2 regions of the Bacillus sp. 37MA genome follow, and region 2 is predicted to be linked to the other one. Evidence: riboswitches for the same ligand, from Rfam matches in the RefSeq annotation. Region 2 holds a riboswitch; the other holds the start of a gene.
What was found. A riboswitch is a leader RNA that binds a small molecule or an ion and turns the genes downstream of it on or off. The one in region 2 is predicted to bind cyclic di-AMP.
Positions count from the first base shown of each region.

Region 1: another riboswitch for cyclic di-AMP. It lies ahead of kimA (potassium transporter KimA); the one in region 2 lies ahead of kimA (potassium transporter KimA).

Region 1 is NZ_KB889752.1:1,858,547-1,870,099, forward strand. It holds gene A3M5_RS0110425 (response regulator) at 1-644, opposite strand, end outside; gene A3M5_RS0110430 (sensor histidine kinase) at 649-1,878, opposite strand; gene A3M5_RS0110435 (cation:dicarboxylate symporter family transporter) at 2,187-3,452, shown strand; gene kimA (potassium transporter KimA) at 3,616-5,442, opposite strand; cyclic di-AMP (ydaO/yuaA leader) riboswitch at 5,604-5,748, opposite strand; gene A3M5_RS0110445 (helix-turn-helix transcriptional regulator) at 5,987-6,919, opposite strand; gene A3M5_RS0110450 (ABC transporter ATP-binding protein) at 7,058-8,161, shown strand; gene modA (molybdate ABC transporter substrate-binding protein) at 8,249-9,067, shown strand; gene modB (molybdate ABC transporter permease subunit) at 9,048-9,728, shown strand; gene A3M5_RS0110465 (YnfA family protein) at 9,783-10,109, opposite strand; gene A3M5_RS0110470 (disulfide oxidoreductase) at 10,314-10,760, opposite strand; gene A3M5_RS0110475 (DsbA family protein) at 10,760-11,452, opposite strand; gene A3M5_RS0110480 (flavin-containing monooxygenase) at 11,449-11,553, opposite strand, start outside.
Region 2 is NZ_KB889752.1:244,093-251,432, forward strand. It holds gene A3M5_RS23555 (putative bifunctional diguanylate cyclase/phosphodiesterase) at 1-2,280, shown strand, start outside; cyclic di-AMP (ydaO/yuaA leader) riboswitch at 2,437-2,576, shown strand; gene A3M5_RS0101370 (sporulation protein) at 2,732-3,151, shown strand; gene A3M5_RS0101375 (Na-translocating system protein MpsC family protein) at 3,181-3,567, shown strand; cyclic di-AMP (ydaO/yuaA leader) riboswitch at 3,620-3,762, shown strand; gene kimA (potassium transporter KimA) at 4,098-5,924, shown strand; gene A3M5_RS0101385 (TrkH family potassium uptake protein) at 6,010-7,340, shown strand, end outside.

The DNA of each region.
Region 1 (11,553 bases), 1.6 Mb from region 2:
GACGATCCCAGCCTTTTTTGAGCAACTTGTTTGAATATCTCTTTTAAGGATGGAAAATTTTGTTCAGAGGCCTTTGCATGTTCGTACGTAAATAAACATTTAAGAATGTCGATTAAATCCCTCGATCCATTCTCCCCAACAATACCAAGCTCCGCTAATAAAAACTCACCGATGTTTGCAATACTTTTTTCGTTAACCGCAGTTGACTGTACTGTTTGATCCTCTAAATTTAATAGGCTGCTGAGAGATGTTTTTATTTCTTGAATCGATTTCTCGAGTTGAATTCGTTCCACCACTTTTCGGATGACCGTGACAATTTCAATTCGATTAATTGGCTTCATGATATAATACTCTACTCCGAGTGCGTAAGCCTCGCTAATTAATTCCTTTGATTCCACTTGGGAGATCATGATAATTTTCCCTTTGAATTGTCCGTCAAGATGGCGTATCGTTTCAATTCCATCCCTAACAGGCATCAATAAATCAACAAAAAGAATGTCCACTTTTTGCATATTCAAAAAAGGACCTGTTAATTGATCACCATCCGATGCTTCTCCAACTACTTCGCCTAAATCCCCGTCTTCAATGATTTGACTTAAGATGGACCGAATGGCATCATCATCATCTACAATAAAAAACCGCATAAAATCAACCTTTCTGAATCAACTGATGGGTTGGCAATTTTATCGAAAATACGACCCCGTCTTTTTGGTTTTCAAAAACAATGTCTCCGCCAAAGTTTGTAACTGCTTCTTTAACATAGGCTAGCCCAATGCCTGTAGATGGATTTCCACGTTCGTCATATTTTGATGTAAAACCTGGTTCAAATATAACCTTTTTGTATTTTTCAGGAATAACAGAACCACTGTTATAAACGTTAAATTCAACCATTTCATCATGTTCGAGTAACTCGACATGGACGGTTCCGCTCTCCGCTATAGCCTCTACTGCATTGGCAGCTAAATTATTAATTAGCGACAAAACTGTGTAGACGTGATAATTTGAATGGTTTCCTTTAATCGAATACGTAAAGACAATGTGTTTCCCAAGCGAATATGAATATTTTTCGTTAATGTGGATGATTAATTGAATTAATTCCGCCACACTCATGTAATCTTTATAGCTTTCATTGGTAATTAATTTCGAAAGCCCTGCGAAAATTCGTTGATTATCTTTTTTAATCTCATGTATCTCCCCAGCCATCCGTAGCGCTCTCTGGCTCATTCCATTGTCAATCTCTTTTAAAGCACGATATAAATCATACGATTCTTTTGTCACTGTTTCTGCATTTTTTAATGTTTTTTTCAAATAAACAGCTTCTTCATACAAATTGGAAATAAGCATCAGCATGTGCTCGTTTTGTTCCCGTATGTGCTTTTCCCTTGATTGTGCTTCATATAGTTTTACCATATTAAAAAAACTCACGACAATAAAACAACGGACAAATGCGATCTTCACCATTTCGATCACTTCTGCAAATGAAATGGTCGATTTCAACAAGAAATATTCAATAAGCAGCTCTGTCCCATTGGATACTAGTTCCGTCAAAAGACCAATAAGCCCGATTAAGAGCGACCAATTGCGAAATCGTTTTACGTCTACTAGTTGAAATAAACAAGCGTACGTAAAGTAAAAGAAAAACGCTGGAAAATGATGTTGAAAAGAAAGCACCATATTCTCCATATTCCCTGTAACCAGATCAATGGTAACACGAAAAAAGATAACTGCTGCAGCCGTAAAAAAACCAGGTATAACAAAAGGCACTTTTTGCAGCAATAATAAAAAGAAAAACATCGTGGGAGCACCGAAACCGATACGGAACGTTTCATTGAACGGATAAAACTTCAGCTCCCCCGCAAGTGGCACCGTGACGATCATGAGTATAATGATGTAGATATCCTTCTTTATTAATGAACTAAGATGAAAGGTCACTTCTCACCTCTTTAATTTGTCTGAAAATCAGTATATAATCCCTCTACTATTAAAACAACAACGTTCATTTTTTTCAAAAATTACAGCTTTTTTGTAGGTATTTGTATGATTCTGTAGGTGCTCCTTTACATTTATACAATATCAATAATACCTTTTGAAAGCGCTTAATATTTCAATGGACAGGTGTAGCCGTCTTTCTTGTAGAGGGCAAATATTATTTAAATCCATATTAAATCGTCGAAAGGACTGATTGTTTGAAAAAGGTTAGTTTAGCTTGGCAAATATTGATTGGTTTAATAATAGGTATTGCGGTAGGAGCGATCTTTTACGAAAATCCTGCTGTGCAAACCTATTTACAGCCCATTGGTGATATATTTATTCGATTGATTAAAATGATTGTCATTCCTATCGTCGTCGCAAGCCTCATCATCGGAGTAGCAGGTGTAGGTGATATTAAGAAGTTAGGAAAACTAGGCGGAAAAACGCTCCTATATTTTGAGATTATTACAACGTTTGCAATCATTGTTGGCTTATTTGCCGCAAATATTTTTCAGCCAGGTGCCGGCCTTGATATGAATTCCTTAGATAAGGGAAATATCGATAGTTATGTCAGTACAGCAGAAGAAGTACAAAATCACAGTTTTGCTGATACGTTTGTCAACATTGTCCCTGCAAATCTATTTGAATCGCTTGCTAAAGGTGATATGTTAGCCATTATTTTCTTTTCAGTCATCTTTGGTCTTGGTGTGGCTGCTATCGGAGAAAAAGGAAAACCGGTTCTCCAATTTTTCCAGGGTACAGCGGACGCGATGTTTTTTGTTACCAATCAAATTATGAAATTTGCTCCGTTTGGTGTATTTGCTCTCATCGGTGTGACAGTATCCAAATTTGGACTAGCTTCACTCATTCCTCTTAGTAAGCTCGTTATTTTAGTGTACGGTGCCATGTTCTTCTTCATCGTAATCGTACTAGGATTAGTAGCAAAGTTTGTAGGGGTAAATATTTTCCACTTGTTTAGAATATTGAAAGATGAGTTAATCCTCGCCTATTCGACAGCAAGTTCAGAAACAGTTCTGCCAAAGTTAATGGAGAAAATGGAGAAATTCGGCTGTCCTAAAGCCATTGTTTCCTTTGTTATTCCGACAGGGTATTCCTTTAACTTGGATGGGTCTACTCTCTATCAGGCTATAGCAGCTCTTTTTATCGCACAAATGTACGGAATTGATTTATCTATCGCTGATCAAATATCATTATTGTTCGTATTAATGGTTACATCTAAAGGGATTGCCGGGGTTCCTGGCGTATCATTTGTCGTATTACTCGCTACGCTAGGAAGTGTCGGTATACCAGCTGAAGGGCTCGCTTTCATAGCTGGAATTGACCGTATTCTCGATATGGCTCGTACAGTTGTCAATGTTGTCGGAAACTCTTTAGCAGCGATTGTTTTGTCTAAATGGGAAGGCCAATATAGTCCTATAAAGGCAAAGCAATATTTAGAGGATGTACAAAAATCAGCATAAAAAAGCAGACCAATAGGTCTGCTTTTTTCGTTAGGATCCTCTCTAATCTCCTAGGCTTGGATCCACAATGGCTTTCCCGTAAGGAATAGACATAAGACCTATTGAATTTAAAAAATGAAGCAGCTTTTGGTCAGCCTGCTTCATCCATGTTGATTTGGCAATATTATTTTTTCAAATGATAAGGCACAGTCGTAACAACGACGTTTCTTCGATAAAGCAAAAAGGAGCGTATAAGTAAACTTGACTGATTATGAAGTATATTGTGCCAGCCTTTTTTAGGAATAAATTGTGGAATGACGACCGTAACCTGATAGTTTGATGCACTCGCTTTATGTTCAATTGTATCAACAAATTTGCTTAGTGGATGAATAATACTTCTATAATGAGAATGAAGTGTAACCAGCCTCACATCAGGCTGCCATTCCTTCCATTGTACTTCAAACTTTTTTTCATCTTCTCGTTCAAAAGCAACGTAAACCGCAATAATCTGTTCGGTTGAAAGAGATTTAGCATAGTTTAATGAGTTTTCTACGACATGCGTGATACCCGCCACTGGAACAATCATGACATTCCCTTCGATCGGCACAGAAGACGCACTCGTCGTAATCCTTAGTTGATCGCCGACTGCTTCATAATGTTTTTTAATTCGATGAAAGACATAAATGATGATCGGTAAAAACACTAAGACGGGCCAAACCTGTGCAAATTTAGTTAAAAAGAACACGATTGTGACCGTAAAGCTAATCAGGGCACCGGTTGAATTAATAATGAGTTTCGAGATCCAGCCTTTCGGTTTTTCGCGTATCCATTTCATCATCATTCCCGTCTGAGACAGGGTAAATGGAATAAACACACCAACGGCATAAAGAGGAATCAGATGTTCCGTATGTCCTTCAAACGCAATAATTAACAAGATGGAAGAAAGCCCAAGGATGATAATCCCATTGGAATAGCCCAACCGGTCTCCTCTAACGGTAAACATTCTTGGTATAAACTTATCAGTAGCCAGATTAACGGCCAGCAATGGGAAAGCAGAATAGCCTGTGTTAGCCGCAAGTATTAAGATCAATGCAGTTGTTCCTTGAACGAAGAAATACATAAAATTCCGACCAAATGTTTCTTCGGCAATTTGTGAGACAACAGTTACTTCTGCCCTAGGTGTAATTCCATAATAATAAGCTAAATACACAATGCCTGAAAATAACAAAGCAAGTAAGACACCCATCGTCGCTAACGTTTTAGCCGCATTATTAGGGGCAGGGTCTTTAAAGTTTGGAATGGCATTGGAAATGGCTTCAACGCCTGTTAACGCAGAACTTCCCGAAGCAAAGGCTCGCAGGAGGATAAATAAGCTGATTCCTGCTATCGGTGTGCCGATTGGCGTGTGTAAATCAGGCGGCACCTCATCCGTTACAATGTTATATAACCCTGCACCGATTAATATGAATAGCACTACCACAAATAAATAAACGGGATAAGCTAAAATGGAAGCCGATTCCGTTACCCCTCTTAAGTTCAAGAGTGTAATAAATATCACAAATATACTGGCAATGACGACATTATGAGCATGTAAACTTGGAAAAGCAGACGTAATGGCATCTGTACCTGCAGACACACTTACTGCCACCGTTAAAATGTAATCCACCAGCAAGGAACCGCCAGCGATTAACCCAGGGTTTACACCGAGGTTTGCTTTTGATACGACATACGCTCCTCCACCGTGAGGATACGCAAAAATAATTTGCCGGTAAGACAAAATGAGAGCCGTTAACAGAATTAATACGCCAAGGGCAATCGGGATTGAGTACCAAAACGCTGCCGCACTAACGGTAATTAAGACGATCAGTATTTGTTCAGGACCATAGGCAACGGATGATAAAGCGTCGGAAGAAAGAATGGCTAACGCTTTCGTTTTGTTCAATTTCTGCTCACCCAATGCAGTTGACTTTAACGGTCGCCCAATTAAAAATCTCTTAATAGAAGACAGCACTCGTGTTTTCCTCCAATTATTATTAATAAGTACATTGTCCTATTAATGAAATAAACATCTCAGCGAAAAGAAAACAATCACATAAAAAACAAAATAAATGTCTACAAGTCATCGTTAATAGACTTGTAGACATTACGTTTCTTGTCTCACAAGCTCCACCTTCCTTCTCAATATAACGCTTACGAGGTTAGCTGTCGGATTCGGGCCCTTGAGTAGCCCTACCTAAAAAGGATTCACCCCTCGGATTATGAAACAATCCACAAAAAATGGTTCCCCCGTACCTGATGGTTTCAGCGATTTAGAAATGCGAAACTGGTGATTATCATACTCCTGTGTTTAATTCTTGTAAAGAATTTTCAAACCAAATTCTTTGTAACGATTCAGCCTGCATCTTGCTCACTTTTTTTAATAAACGGATCCATAACTTGAAGAGCTTTCTTTACACCGCCAGCGTTTTGAAAGCTTTTCTGAATCTTTATGAGTCCCCTTTTTCTTTCGTTTCTTCAAATAATCTACTCTTTTCCTGATGTGCTCGCTATCCTTCTTAAGATTCGAATATGATCTTCCCCGTAAGACTGAGATCATATCCGTTTAATTGTTCTAATTGAGAACGATATTCAGTGGAATAGACAGCTTCTTTAATGACTTTGAGTAATTCCTCGTTTTCTTTTGTTTTTAAAATGACTAAATCATATTGTTCTTTAATCTGTGGGATAAAGTCCACATTGACCATTTTGGCGACATTTTCGATCCCTACACCTGCATCAGCTTGTCCACTAGCCACGGCTGAAGCTACAGAAAAATGACTCGTCAATTCTCTTTCATATCCCTTTAGTGAATCTGTAGAGATTCCATTCATCCTTAGTTGTTCATCGAGTAAAACTCTTGCTCCGGAACCTTTTTCACGATTAACAAGCGTAATATGAGGATTAGCTAAATCACCCCATCTTTTTATATTCTGCGGATTTCCTTGTTGTACATACAGCCCTGCATTTCTACAGACTAAATTAATCAGTATAAACGGCTGACTAATCAATATACGTTTAACATAGGGGAGATTATATTCATCCGTGTCGCCATCATACAAATGGACACTCACCACATCACATTCTCCGTTATACATCGAAATCAGACTGTTTAAACTGCCGTTATATAATCTTAAAGGGGTAAGGGAGGTATGTGTTTCAATATATTTACTTAACATATCTAAAACGATGTCCTGACCACTAATCAATACTTGGTTTTTATTCTTTTTTTTAGACCCCTTATTCACCTCTATATTATGGGGATCTTCATGCCCTATGCCTGTTTTATTTTTCGTTTTATATTGTTCAATGTCTTGTTGATCGACCCTCATTTGCCTTCCAACTCGATAAGCAGGAAGCGCTCCTTTTTTGATTAAGTCATAGACTGTCAATTTAGATATCTTTAGTAATTGAGAAACCTCTTCAATAGTGTAAGACGAATTTTGGTTCATACGATCCCTCCCCATTCATTATAACTCAATTATTTTTTATCAATAAATTCCAAAAAGAGATCTACTCTATAGTTATATTTTATTATAATAAGATATAACTAAATATAAAATACTTTCTTTTTTAAGGAGATGACGGTTATGGCTGAATTAAAATTACAACACATTTATAAAGTCTACAACAAGAATGAACCAGCGGTAAAAGATTGCAATCTTGATATTGGGGATAAGGAATTTATTGTTTTTCTTGGTCCTTCAGGCTGTGGCAAATCTACCATATTGCGTATGGTAGCCGGTTTAGAAGATATCTCACATGGCGACTTTCTAATGGATGGAAAACGCATGAATGATATTTCTCCACAAGAGCGTGATATTGCGATGGTCTTCCAAAACTATGCCCTTTATCCCCATATGAACGTGTATCATAACATGGCATTTGGATTAAAGATACGTAAATTCCCTAAGGATGAGATTGATCGTCGTGTAAAAGAAGCTGCACATATTTTAGGTCTTGAGCAATATTTAGATCGTAAGCCAAAGGCTCTTTCTGGTGGTCAACGTCAACGTGTGGCACTAGGCCGTGCCATTGTTCGCGATGCAAAAGTATTTTTAATGGATGAGCCATTATCAAACTTAGATGCAAAGCTTCGTGTACAAATGCGGGCTGAGATTACGAAACTTCATCAACGTTTACAAACAACGACCATTTACGTGACTCACGACCAAACAGAAGCGATGACAATGGCAACTCGCCTTGTTGTTATGAAAAACGGGGTTATTCAGCAAATTGGTGTTCCTAAAGATGTGTATGAAAAACCTGAAAATGTTTTCATTGGAGGCTTTATCGGCTCTCCTGCAATGAACTTCTTTACTGGTACTCTTTTAGAGAGCAAAATTAATATTGGAAATGTTTCAATCGCGATCCCAGAAAGAAAAATGAGCGATTTACGTGAGCTAGGATATGTCAACAAAGAAATTATTATGGGTATCCGTCCAGAGCATTTTCATGATGAATCTAAATTCGTTGAAATGTCTAAAAGTTCTAGTATTGATGCAATAATAGAGGTAACTGAATTAATGGGTGCAGAAACAATGTTGTACTCACAAATTGACAATCAACCATTCATTACTCGTGTCCATTCTCACTCTAATGTTAAACGAGGACAAGTCCTCACATTAGCATTAGATATGAATAAAGCTCACTTCTTTGATAACAAAACAAAAAACCGTATTTATCCAAAATAGGAACAAATTCCATAGACAATTATAATAGTTTATAATAAGATATAATTAATTATAACTAATTATATCTTAATTGAAGAGGTGAGAAACATGCAAAAAAGGTTGAAATTCGTCATTACTCTCCTATCTTTACTTATGTTTTTAGTGGCATGCTCTAATAACCAAGGCACAGATCAATCTTCAGATAAGAAGAAACCAGCATCTGAAAATATGGAAACAGTAGAATTAACTGTTTCAACAGCAGCTAGTTTAAAAGATGCCATGACAGCTATTCAGAGTGCGTATAAAAAAGAACATCCTGAAGTGGAATTAAAATTTAACTATGGAGCTTCTGGTGCCTTACAGCAGCAAATTTTTCAGGGAGCACCTGTTGATCTCTTTTTCTCGGCTGCGGAAGATAAGTTTGACCAATTGGTAGACAGTGGGGATATTGCAAAAGAAGACGGAGTGGATCTTGTTGGGAATGAACTAGTACTCGTTGTCCCAAAGGAAGAACAGTCCATCATTGAAAGTTTTCATGACCTTGCAAAAGAAGAGGTAGATAAAATTTCAATTGGAACTCCTGAATCAGTTCCAGCGGGGAACTATGCAAAGGAGTCTCTTGAAAAAATGGATGTATGGAAAAATGTTGAGTCAAAAGTAGTTTATGCTAAGGATGTACGTCAAGTATTATCCTATGTAGAAACGGGAAATGTTGGCGCAGGAATTGTTTACAAAACAGATGCATTAATCTCTGACAAAGTAAATATAATCGCAACAGCAGATCCTGGGACCCATACACCTATTATTTATCCAGCAGGCATTATTAAGGATTCCAAACATTACGAAGAGACAAAAGATTTTTACAGCTATCTACAAAGCGATGAAGCGATGAAGGTATTTAGGGACTATGGATTTACTACTGAATGAAGCTTTAATGCAAGAATTTTTGAGTCCGATATGGTTGTCTTTAAAAATAGCGATTGTGTCAGGCATTGTTGTCATTATAATAGGAACATTGGTAGGTCGTTTTTTGGCTAGAACAACTTTTAAGGGAAAAGCCATTTTGGAAACCATTCTCATGCTTCCAATGGTTCTTCCTCCTACAGTTGTTGGATTCTTTCTCATTGTCATCTTTGGGAAGAATAGCACGGCTGGACAGGCGATTGAATGGCTTTTTAAGCAACCCATCATTTTCACTTGGTGGGCTGCTGTCATTGCTGCAGCAGTTGTAGCGTTCCCACTTATGTACCAGTCCGCCAAATCAGGATTTCAAGGAGTAAATGTTGAGATCGAAGAAGCAGCCAGGATAGATGGAGCGAATGAATGGAAAATTTTCTGTTTTATTTCCATTCCTTTAGCATCCAAGACTCTTATTTCAGGCAGCATATTAAGCTTTGCGCGAGCCTTAGGCGAATTTGGTGCTACCTTAATGTTTGCTGGTAATATTCCAGGAGAAACCCAAACCATTCCTACAGCGATTTATGTAGCGATTGATTCTGGTAATATGAAAATGGCTTGGCTATGGGTGATTTCTATCGTGATGATCTCCTTTATGATGCTGCTTACTGTCCAAGTAAAACAAAAATAAAAGAAAAGCTTGGCTGAAACTCTGCTATGCTTTTCTTTTATTTAAGTACTATACTTAATGCCTTGGTCCCCACAACATGACAGAAACACCGACCAAACAAATGACAGCACCGATCCAATCATACAAATCAGGCGTTTTTTTATCTACTCCCCATCCCCATAAAACTGAAAGAACAATAAACACTCCCCCGTAAGCTGCATACACGCGGCCGAATGTAGGGAACGTTTGAAAGGTCGCAATCACCCCGTACAAAGCTAAAGCCACTCCTCCAGCGATTCCCCAAGAGAATGGCTTCCCTTCTCTTAGCCATAGCCAAATCAGATACCCCCCACCAATTTCTGCCAACCCTGCAAGTAAAAATAAACCAATCGTATAAATGATAATAGTCCCTACTTTCCATCATCTATGTTTATAACGAATTATATAGTTTCTTAAGTATTTTATTGCCCTTTTTTAAAGCAGATTTATTACTGCTTCCATGATGATTGCGATCATGCGAATGTCCCATTGCCTTTCACTCTTTCTCTTTTAATTTCACGTTTTTAAAAATGAAGTAGCCGATAGTGAGTTTCACGATCGATATTCTTAGCCTTTGTTTTTCCGTGTATTCATATACAAAAGCACCATGAAAATGCTGATCAGCGTAAACGCCATTAAGGCAAGAAAAGGAATGGTGACAAAGCCAAACCAATTAATATATTGAATATTGCATGGAACACCCTGAACACATGGCTTAATCTCCGCAAAACCTGGCACCTTTTGTACAAGGTAATGGTAGAAAGAAATTGATCCGCCAATGATGGAAAAGGGCAATACATATTTCTTCATGTTCATTTCGTTATTAAAAGCTGCGATCCCTAGAATAATCGCTAATGGATACATAAAAATTCGCTGAATCCAGCATAGTTCACATGGGACGAACTCTTTGATTTCGCTAAAATAAAGGCTTCCTAACGTAGCGATAACTGCCACGACCCAGGCAGCATACAGGGCATAGTTCTGGACAAATGATGCTTTTGTTTGACCGCTCATCACTTATCCCCTTCCTGCCCTTTTTCGATTAAAGATACAATGGTTTCATAATCAAACGGATCTTCCAGCATGACGCCATTCACCATAATGGATGGTGTGAACTGCACATTAAACTCTTTCACTAAACCGTCATCCTTGCTGACATCTTCAGCTACGGATGTACCATCTGCATTCAAATCGGTTTCCAACTGAGCAAGATCAACATTTGGTGCTGTTTTTGCTGCTATTTCTTTTAATTTATCTACTGTCACCCACGGGGTGTCGTGTTCCTGTGTGGCCGGCTGCGCGTCAAATACTGCTTTATGGAATGCCCAGAATGATTCAGGGTCTTGTTTGTAGACGGACTCAGAAGCCAGTGCTGCGAGAATGGACTCTTTTCCATGAAATAGCACATTGATATAAGATAATTTTGCTTTTCCGGTGTCCACATAGTCTTCTATCAATTTAGGATATATCGTTTCGCCCCACTGTTTGCACGATGGGCATTTATAATCGCCAAACTCTACAATGGAGACAGGTGCATCCGCACCTCCTAAAGTAGGCTGTCCCTCAATGGGAGGATGCCCTTTGCTGTTCGTTGTTTGATCTGTTTCCTGTGCCGTTTCATCTTCTCTATTTAAAAACAACACAAGTCCAACGATCGCGGCAAAAAGAATAAGCGTCGAAATCACAATTTTTTTACTGTTTTTCATAAAGTACCTCCACTTTTTTGTATGTATTCGGCAATATATTTAGCATCTTCTCCCACCCCTTGAAGAAGTGCGGAACCACGCCGGTACTGCCACGGCAGTCC
Region 2 (7,340 bases):
TCTTATATTTGGATTTATTTCTTTCAAAACGATGAAATTATCAGAGAAACAGGCGTGTTCGTTCTGCAACTTATAGGAGTATCAGTGAGCTTTATTTGGGTGTATCAAACTTATGATTCATTAAAAAAAGAAAAGGACAAGGAAAGTAATTTCTGGCTATTGATAGGAATAGGTATGGTTCCTTATGGTGTAGCTTGGCTTATTTCGGGTTATTATCATCTACTTTTGCGAACAAACGCTCCTTATCCTGGATTTGATGATTATTTATGGATTCTCGCGTATTTGATTTGGATCATTGCTCTAATCTATAAACTGAAATTAGTTTTAAAGAAAACTGAAATTACTCGGTTCATATTTGATATTAGCATTTTTATGATTGTAATAATTTCTTTAATCTGGGAATTGCTTTTATCTAACGTTTTCCTTAATTTAAGTGGTAACTTCTTAACCGATGCAATTGGTATTGCCTATCCGGTGATTGACCTTACGTTGCTATTTGTTACTATTTTATTGTATTTTACTACCAGAAATAATGTTAGAAAAACGATTTTTACTTTTATTTCAATTGGCTTTACTTTTCAGATAATTGCTGATTTTATTTATGTTTATCAATCTCTCAATGGGTCGTACATAATTGGAGGTTGGATTAATCCTCTTTGGAACTTGACGTTGCTACTAAAAGGGGCTGCTGGTCTATACATTTTACATATTAAAAAATCATCAATACATGAAGAGGGATATTTTACTAAGATTAAGCACCATGATATTCTTTCGTATATATTGCTCTTGTCATTTCTAATCTATATGTTTTGTTACTCTTTTGATCATTTTGTTTTTATAGAGTATGCTTTTTTTATTGTTATATTTATGGTGATTACTAGACAGGTTATCGTACTGTTCCAGAAAGAAACAGCATTAGAGGAACTTAATGCTCTTTCAAAAAGTTTAGAAAAACAAGTAGAAAATAAAACACAAGAGTTGCAAAATGCTCTTAATAAAGTAAATAAAATGGCTAAATATGACAACTTAACAGGTTTACCGAACCGTTATATGCTTAATGAATGTCTTGACGAAACAATTGAGCGATGTAAGCAAAATAACAAGGAACTAGCCATCATGTTTTTAGATCTAGATCGATTTAAGATCGTAAATGATACAATGGGGCATCACACGGGCGACCTTCTTCTAATAGAGGTTTCCAAAAGGTTAAGACGTAGTGTAAGAGAAGATGATATTGTGGCACGACAAGGAGGCGATGAATTCATCATTCTACTTGAAGATATTGATAAAGATAGTGTGGCGCAAGTAGCACAACGAATTATTGATGAGTTTGTTCCACCATTTACCTTAAACAATAAAGAATTTTTTACAACGACGAGTATTGGAATTAGTATATTCCCTAACGATGGTCAAAATCAGGTAGACATCATTAAAAGTGCAGATAAAGCCATGTATTTAGCAAAAGAACGTGGCAAGAACAACTATCAATTTTATCGTGTAGTTAGTGATACTGTAAATCGAAAAATGATGTTGGAAGAAGGGCTGAGACGTGCCATTGAAGAAAGTGAACTGTATTTACATTATCAACCGCAAATTGATTTAAAAACAAGTGAAATGGTTGGAATAGAAGCTCTTTTAAGATGGGACCACCCCGAACTAGGAAAAGTTTCCCCGAATGAGTTTATTCCAATAGCAGAAGAAACGGGTCTTATCATTCCGATAGGGGAATGGGTTCTACGAGCAGCTTGTAAACAAAATAAAACGTGGCAAGTGGAGGGTTATCCTCCTATTAAAGTAGCTGTTAACGTATCTACTTATCAACTTAGGAGTCGTGATTTTCTTGAGTATGTAAAACAAGTTTTACAAGAAACAGGGTTACAGCCAGAGTTTCTCGAATTAGAAATTACAGAAAGTCTCATGCAAAATTTAATGGAAACTAGGATCATCATAAATAAACTAAAAAAGATAGGGGTAAACATAGCAATTGATGATTTTGGAACAGGTTATTCGTCATTGAGTGTTCTTAATCATTTGCCAATTGACGTGATCAAAATTGATCGAACATTTATTAACGATATGTTAACGAATTCAAATACCAGTGCATTGGTGAAAACAATGATCGAAATGGGGAAAAATTTAAACATTAAACTTGTAGCAGAAGGAATTGAAAGCGAAGAACAGAGAATAGTTCTAAAAGATTTAAAATGTCAAATAGGTCAAGGCTACCTTTTTAGTCTACCTATACCAGTTGAAGAGATGGAAAAATTATTAAATATGTAAGTTCTGTCAATTTCAATATCAGGCCTGAGATTCAAAATTATATATACATAAATATTGCGTTCATATATTTCAATTAAAGAAATCTATTTTTTTCTTTACAAACATTCATTTCGGGAGTATAGTAGCAATCATCAATTTAATATGTATATTGAATCATACCTAATACCGCTTAATCCATTGGAGTGGGGGACCCAATTTCGTGCAAACCACTAGGGGTGAATCCTTCGTTAGAAGGTAGGGCTACTTTCGAGGCCCGAATCCGACAGCTAACCCCATCAGCGTTTCAAAAGGAGGTTTGCTTTGTTGTTTTAAAGAACACTAAGTAGGACCTTAGTGTTCTTTTTTGTAATTTCTAGGTCGTTTATTGATTTTGCTCATAATAAGGAACGATATAAGCTACAAAAATTGGGCCGGTTAAATATAATCCCAATTTCAGGAGGATTTTCGCGCAGTGATTAGAGTATTTAGGAGCCTAATAGGTAGTGTAAGTGGCAAAGCAAGTATTAATCTTACGTTGGACACGAATGAATTTTTACCAGGAGAAAAAGTGAACGGTTATTTTTCTATTAAAGGCGGTTTGTTTAAGCAACAACTTAATAGACTAGAATGTGACTTGGTCGTAACAGGCAAGCAAAAACAAGCAGAGGAATTAATTGGAGAAGGCATAACAATATTAACGTCGAGATCGATAGACCCTCATGCATCAAGTCGAATTCCGTTTACTTTCCAATTACCGAACGGATTAACACCTTCCTCAAACGTATGTCAGTATAGATTTCGTACAAAATTAACTTTTAGCAACGGGGATAAGCGTGTTGATCATGATCAAATAAAAATTTTGACGAGCAAAACCGAGAATATCAGTTCATAAATGAATAGGGACATCGTGATTTTTCAAAAATGGAGGAAGCAATCGTGGCGGGACAGAAGAGAAAGCTCGAAGCAGAGCTGAGTGAGGCACTCATTAAATTACAGCGTGAATTGATTGGCCGTGGGCCGCAGGAAACAAAAACACATATTGCCCAGGATATGGTCATCACCCGTTTCAAAGGAGTCATGACGGTTGAAGAAAAGCATTTAGCTGGTCATCCAGACGGAAGAAAATTGGTGAAAGAAATGCGCCAAGTGCTTCGGGAAATGCACAGTAAGCAATTTGAAGAAATTGTAGAAAAGCACACAAAGTGCAAAGTCCTTTCCAGTCACAGTGATATGAGCACAAAAACAGGTGAGCATATCGAAGTATTTATTATGGATCGCAACTTAGAAAAAGTATTCGTTGCTGAATAAAATAATATTGACTTTAAAAAACAAGCAGAGTAGAATAAATTCCATCAACAACTATATACCTCGGCCTAGTCCCTTCATCGGGAACGGAGGACCCAATCTAGTGGGGCTAATTCTACAGTTTAGTAGAAGGGATGAGAGCAACTCTTTCGCCATCCTGCCCGTCAGCTAACTTCGTCGGCTAAAGCGAAGGAGGTCTAAAGACCACCTTTATTCAGGGGGCTTTTTTTTGGTGCGTTATGAGCGGCGAAAAAGAGCAGCTTGAGCAAAAAAGCAGGTCTTTTTATTGTGCCTATTTTTAGGAAAAGCAGCTTGGAAGACAGAGCGCAAAGAGAGCAGGGATGCTTGCTGGGCGTTACGTAGACCAATGATGTCTTTTTCTCTTACAAAACAGGAAGAATTTTTCCTTTGTTTTTGTGCGGAGAAAAACGTCATTGGTCTTTTTTATTTTTAAAAGAAAGAGCTTTGATATGGGTAATCAAACTTTCATTAACAGGGCAGTATATAAATAAAATAGTGGGTGGTGAAAAGCAGTGTTTTCTTCTATAAAACGATTTTTAATCGGGCGGCCGTTAAAATCCAATGCGCTAGGGGAACAGAAATTAAACAAAACGAAAGCGTTAGCCATTCTTTCTTCCGACGCTTTGTCATCTGTTGCCTATGGTCCTGAACAAATACTGATCGTCTTAATTACCGTTAGTGCGGCAGCGTTTTGGTATTCAATCCCTATCGCGGTCGGTGTATTAATTCTGTTAACAGCACTTATTTTGTCTTACCGGCAAATTATCTTTGCGTATCCTCACGGTGGAGGAGCGTATGTCGTATCAAAAGAAAACCTCGGTGTAAACCCTGGGTTAATCGCTGGAGGCTCCTTGCTGGTGGATTATATCTTAACAGTAGCCGTCAGTGTGTCGGCGGGTACAGATGCTATTACATCGGCATTTCCAAGTTTACATGCTTATAACGTAGGCATTGCCATTGTATTTGTGGTCTTTATTACCATTTTGAATCTACGGGGGGTAACAGAGTCGGCTTCCGTGTTAGCCTATCCGGTTTATTTATTTGTCTTAGCACTATTCATCTTAATTGGTGTGGGGTTATACAACATTGTAACGGGTGAGGCGTCGCCTGATTTACATACGCCCATCGGCACACCGATAGCAGGAATCAGCTTATTTATCCTTCTGCGAGCCTTTGCATCGGGAAGTTCTGCGTTAACAGGCGTTGAAGCCATTTCCAATGCCATTCCAAATTTTAAAGACCCTGCCCCTAATAATGCGGCTAAAACGTTAGCGGCGATGGGTGCCTTGCTTGCTTTGTTATTTACAGGCATTGTGTATTTAGCTTATTACTATGGAATTACACCAAGGGCAGAAGTAACCGTTGTCTCACAAATTGCCGAAGAAACATTTGGTCGGAATTTTATGTATTTCTTCGTTCAGGGAACAACTGCATTAATCTTAATCCTGGCGGCCAATACGGGGTATTCTGCGTTCCCATTGCTGGCCGTTAATCTGGCCACTGATAAGTTTATACCAAGGATGTTTACCGTTAGAGGAGACCGGTTGGGCTATTCCAATGGGATTATCATCCTTGGGCTTTCTTCAATCGTCCTCATTGTTGCGTTTAAAGGACATACGGAACAGCTCATCCCGCTGTATGCCGTCGGCGTGTTTATTCCATTTACCCTGTCTCAGACGGGAATGATGATGAAATGGATACGCGAAAAACCGAAAGGCTGGATCTCGAAACTCATTATTAACTCAACCGGTGCCCTGATTAGCTTTATGGTCACAATCGTGTTCTTTTTAACCAAATTCGCACAGGTTTGGCCCGTCTTAGTGTTTTTACCGATCATCATTTATGTCTTTCATCGAAATAGAAATCATTATGAAGCAGTAGGCAATCAGCTAAGGATTAACGCGTCTGAGCCCGCATCGCCTATCGAAGGAAACGTCATCGTTATACCTGTGTCTGGTATGACTCATGTGGTAGAGAATTCATTAAACTATGCGAAATCTTTGTCTGCGGCCCGGATTATTGCCGTTCACGTCGCTTTTGAACGAGAAGATGAAAAAAAGTTTGAGGAAAAATGGAAGCAATGGCAGCCTGATATTAGGCTCGTAACACTGCACTCTCATTACCGAAGCATCATCCAGCCGCTGACCAAATTCGTGGACATCGTTGAGCATAAAGCGAGTGAATCGAACTACCGGGTCACGGTCGTTATCCCGCAATTTATTCCTAAGAAAGGCTGGCATAATTTTCTTCATAATCAGTCAAGTTTTCTGATTCGTGCATTCTTGCTTCATCGGAAAAGTGTAGTAGTCACAACGGTCCCTTATCATTTGAAAAAATAGAATGATTAAAAAATGATTTCTTGGGTAGCTTTACATCATGTAGAGCTGCCTCTCATTATGTAGGGCAGGAGAGGGGGAAATAATGATGAAACGTAAATTCAGCTATTCCATGGACCCGCCTAAAATATTAGTTAGTGGATTTATCTTTGTTATTTTCTTAGGTGCTTATCTTTTGACGCTGCCTGTCGCTACGAGAGATGGGGAAGGTCTTTCTTTCCTAAATGCCCTATTCACCTCTACCTCTGCGACCTGTGTAACCGGCCTGGTTGTCGTCGATACAGGGACAACGTTTACGACCTTTGGCCAGCTAGTTATTTTGAGCCTCATTCAAATTGGCGGGCTGGGGTTTATGACGTTTGCGACTTTATTTGCTTTTTTGTTTAGAAAAAGAATCTCTTTAAAAGAGCGCCTCATTTTGCAAGAAGCCTTTAATTATTTAACGATAGAAGGCGTTGTCAGGATGGTAAAAAGAGTTATACTCTTCACTATCGTCTGTGAGGTGGTTGGCGGCATCCTACTGGCCATTCGTTTCTCTTTTGATATGCCGATCGGAAAGGCTGCTTATTATGGATTTTTTCATGCGATCTCCAACTTTAATAATGCCGGGTTTGATCTTATGGGCGAATATAGAAGCTTGACTGGCTATGTAAAAGATCCCTTGGTAGTATTGGTCATTTGTTCATTAATTATTATTGGGGGAATTGGATTTGTCGTCATAAATGAGGTGTATGAATATCGGCAAACGAAAAGAGTATCTCTACATACGAAATTAGTACTGCTGACTACCTCTATATTGGTAGGGGGCGGAACAATTCTGATATTTTTACTGGAATTTCATAACCCCAAAACACTTGAGCCTTTGTCGTGGAGCGGAAAGTTCCTGGGATCTTTATTTCAGGCAGTGACGGCGCGTACAGCCGGTTCGAATACACTGAACATTCCCGATTTAGCGAACACAACATTGTTTTTGATTGTCTTTTTAATGTTCATTGGTGCTTCTCCTGGTTCTACAGGAGGAGGGATTAAGACGACGACGTTTGCGACGCTGGTCGGAGCAATGCTGTCCCAAATTAAAGGAAAAGAAGAGGTTGTTTTTTTCAAAAGAAGAATGGATCACAAGCTGATTTACAAATCCTTGACGGTTATTTTAAGTAGCCTGTCTGTTGTCGTCATCGTAACGATGATCCTGACGGTCACAGAACCAGGCAAGGGGTTTTTAATGATTCTGTTTGAAGCGACATCAGCTTTTGCCACAACGGGATTATCGATGGGGCTTACACCGGATTTATCCCCTGTTGGGAAAGTCATCATTATCATGACGATGTTTACGGGAAGATTAGGGCCCTTAACATTGGCCATTGCGCTTACGTTGAATCGCCGCCCAGATCCTTTCCGTTATGCGGAAGAAAAAATCAT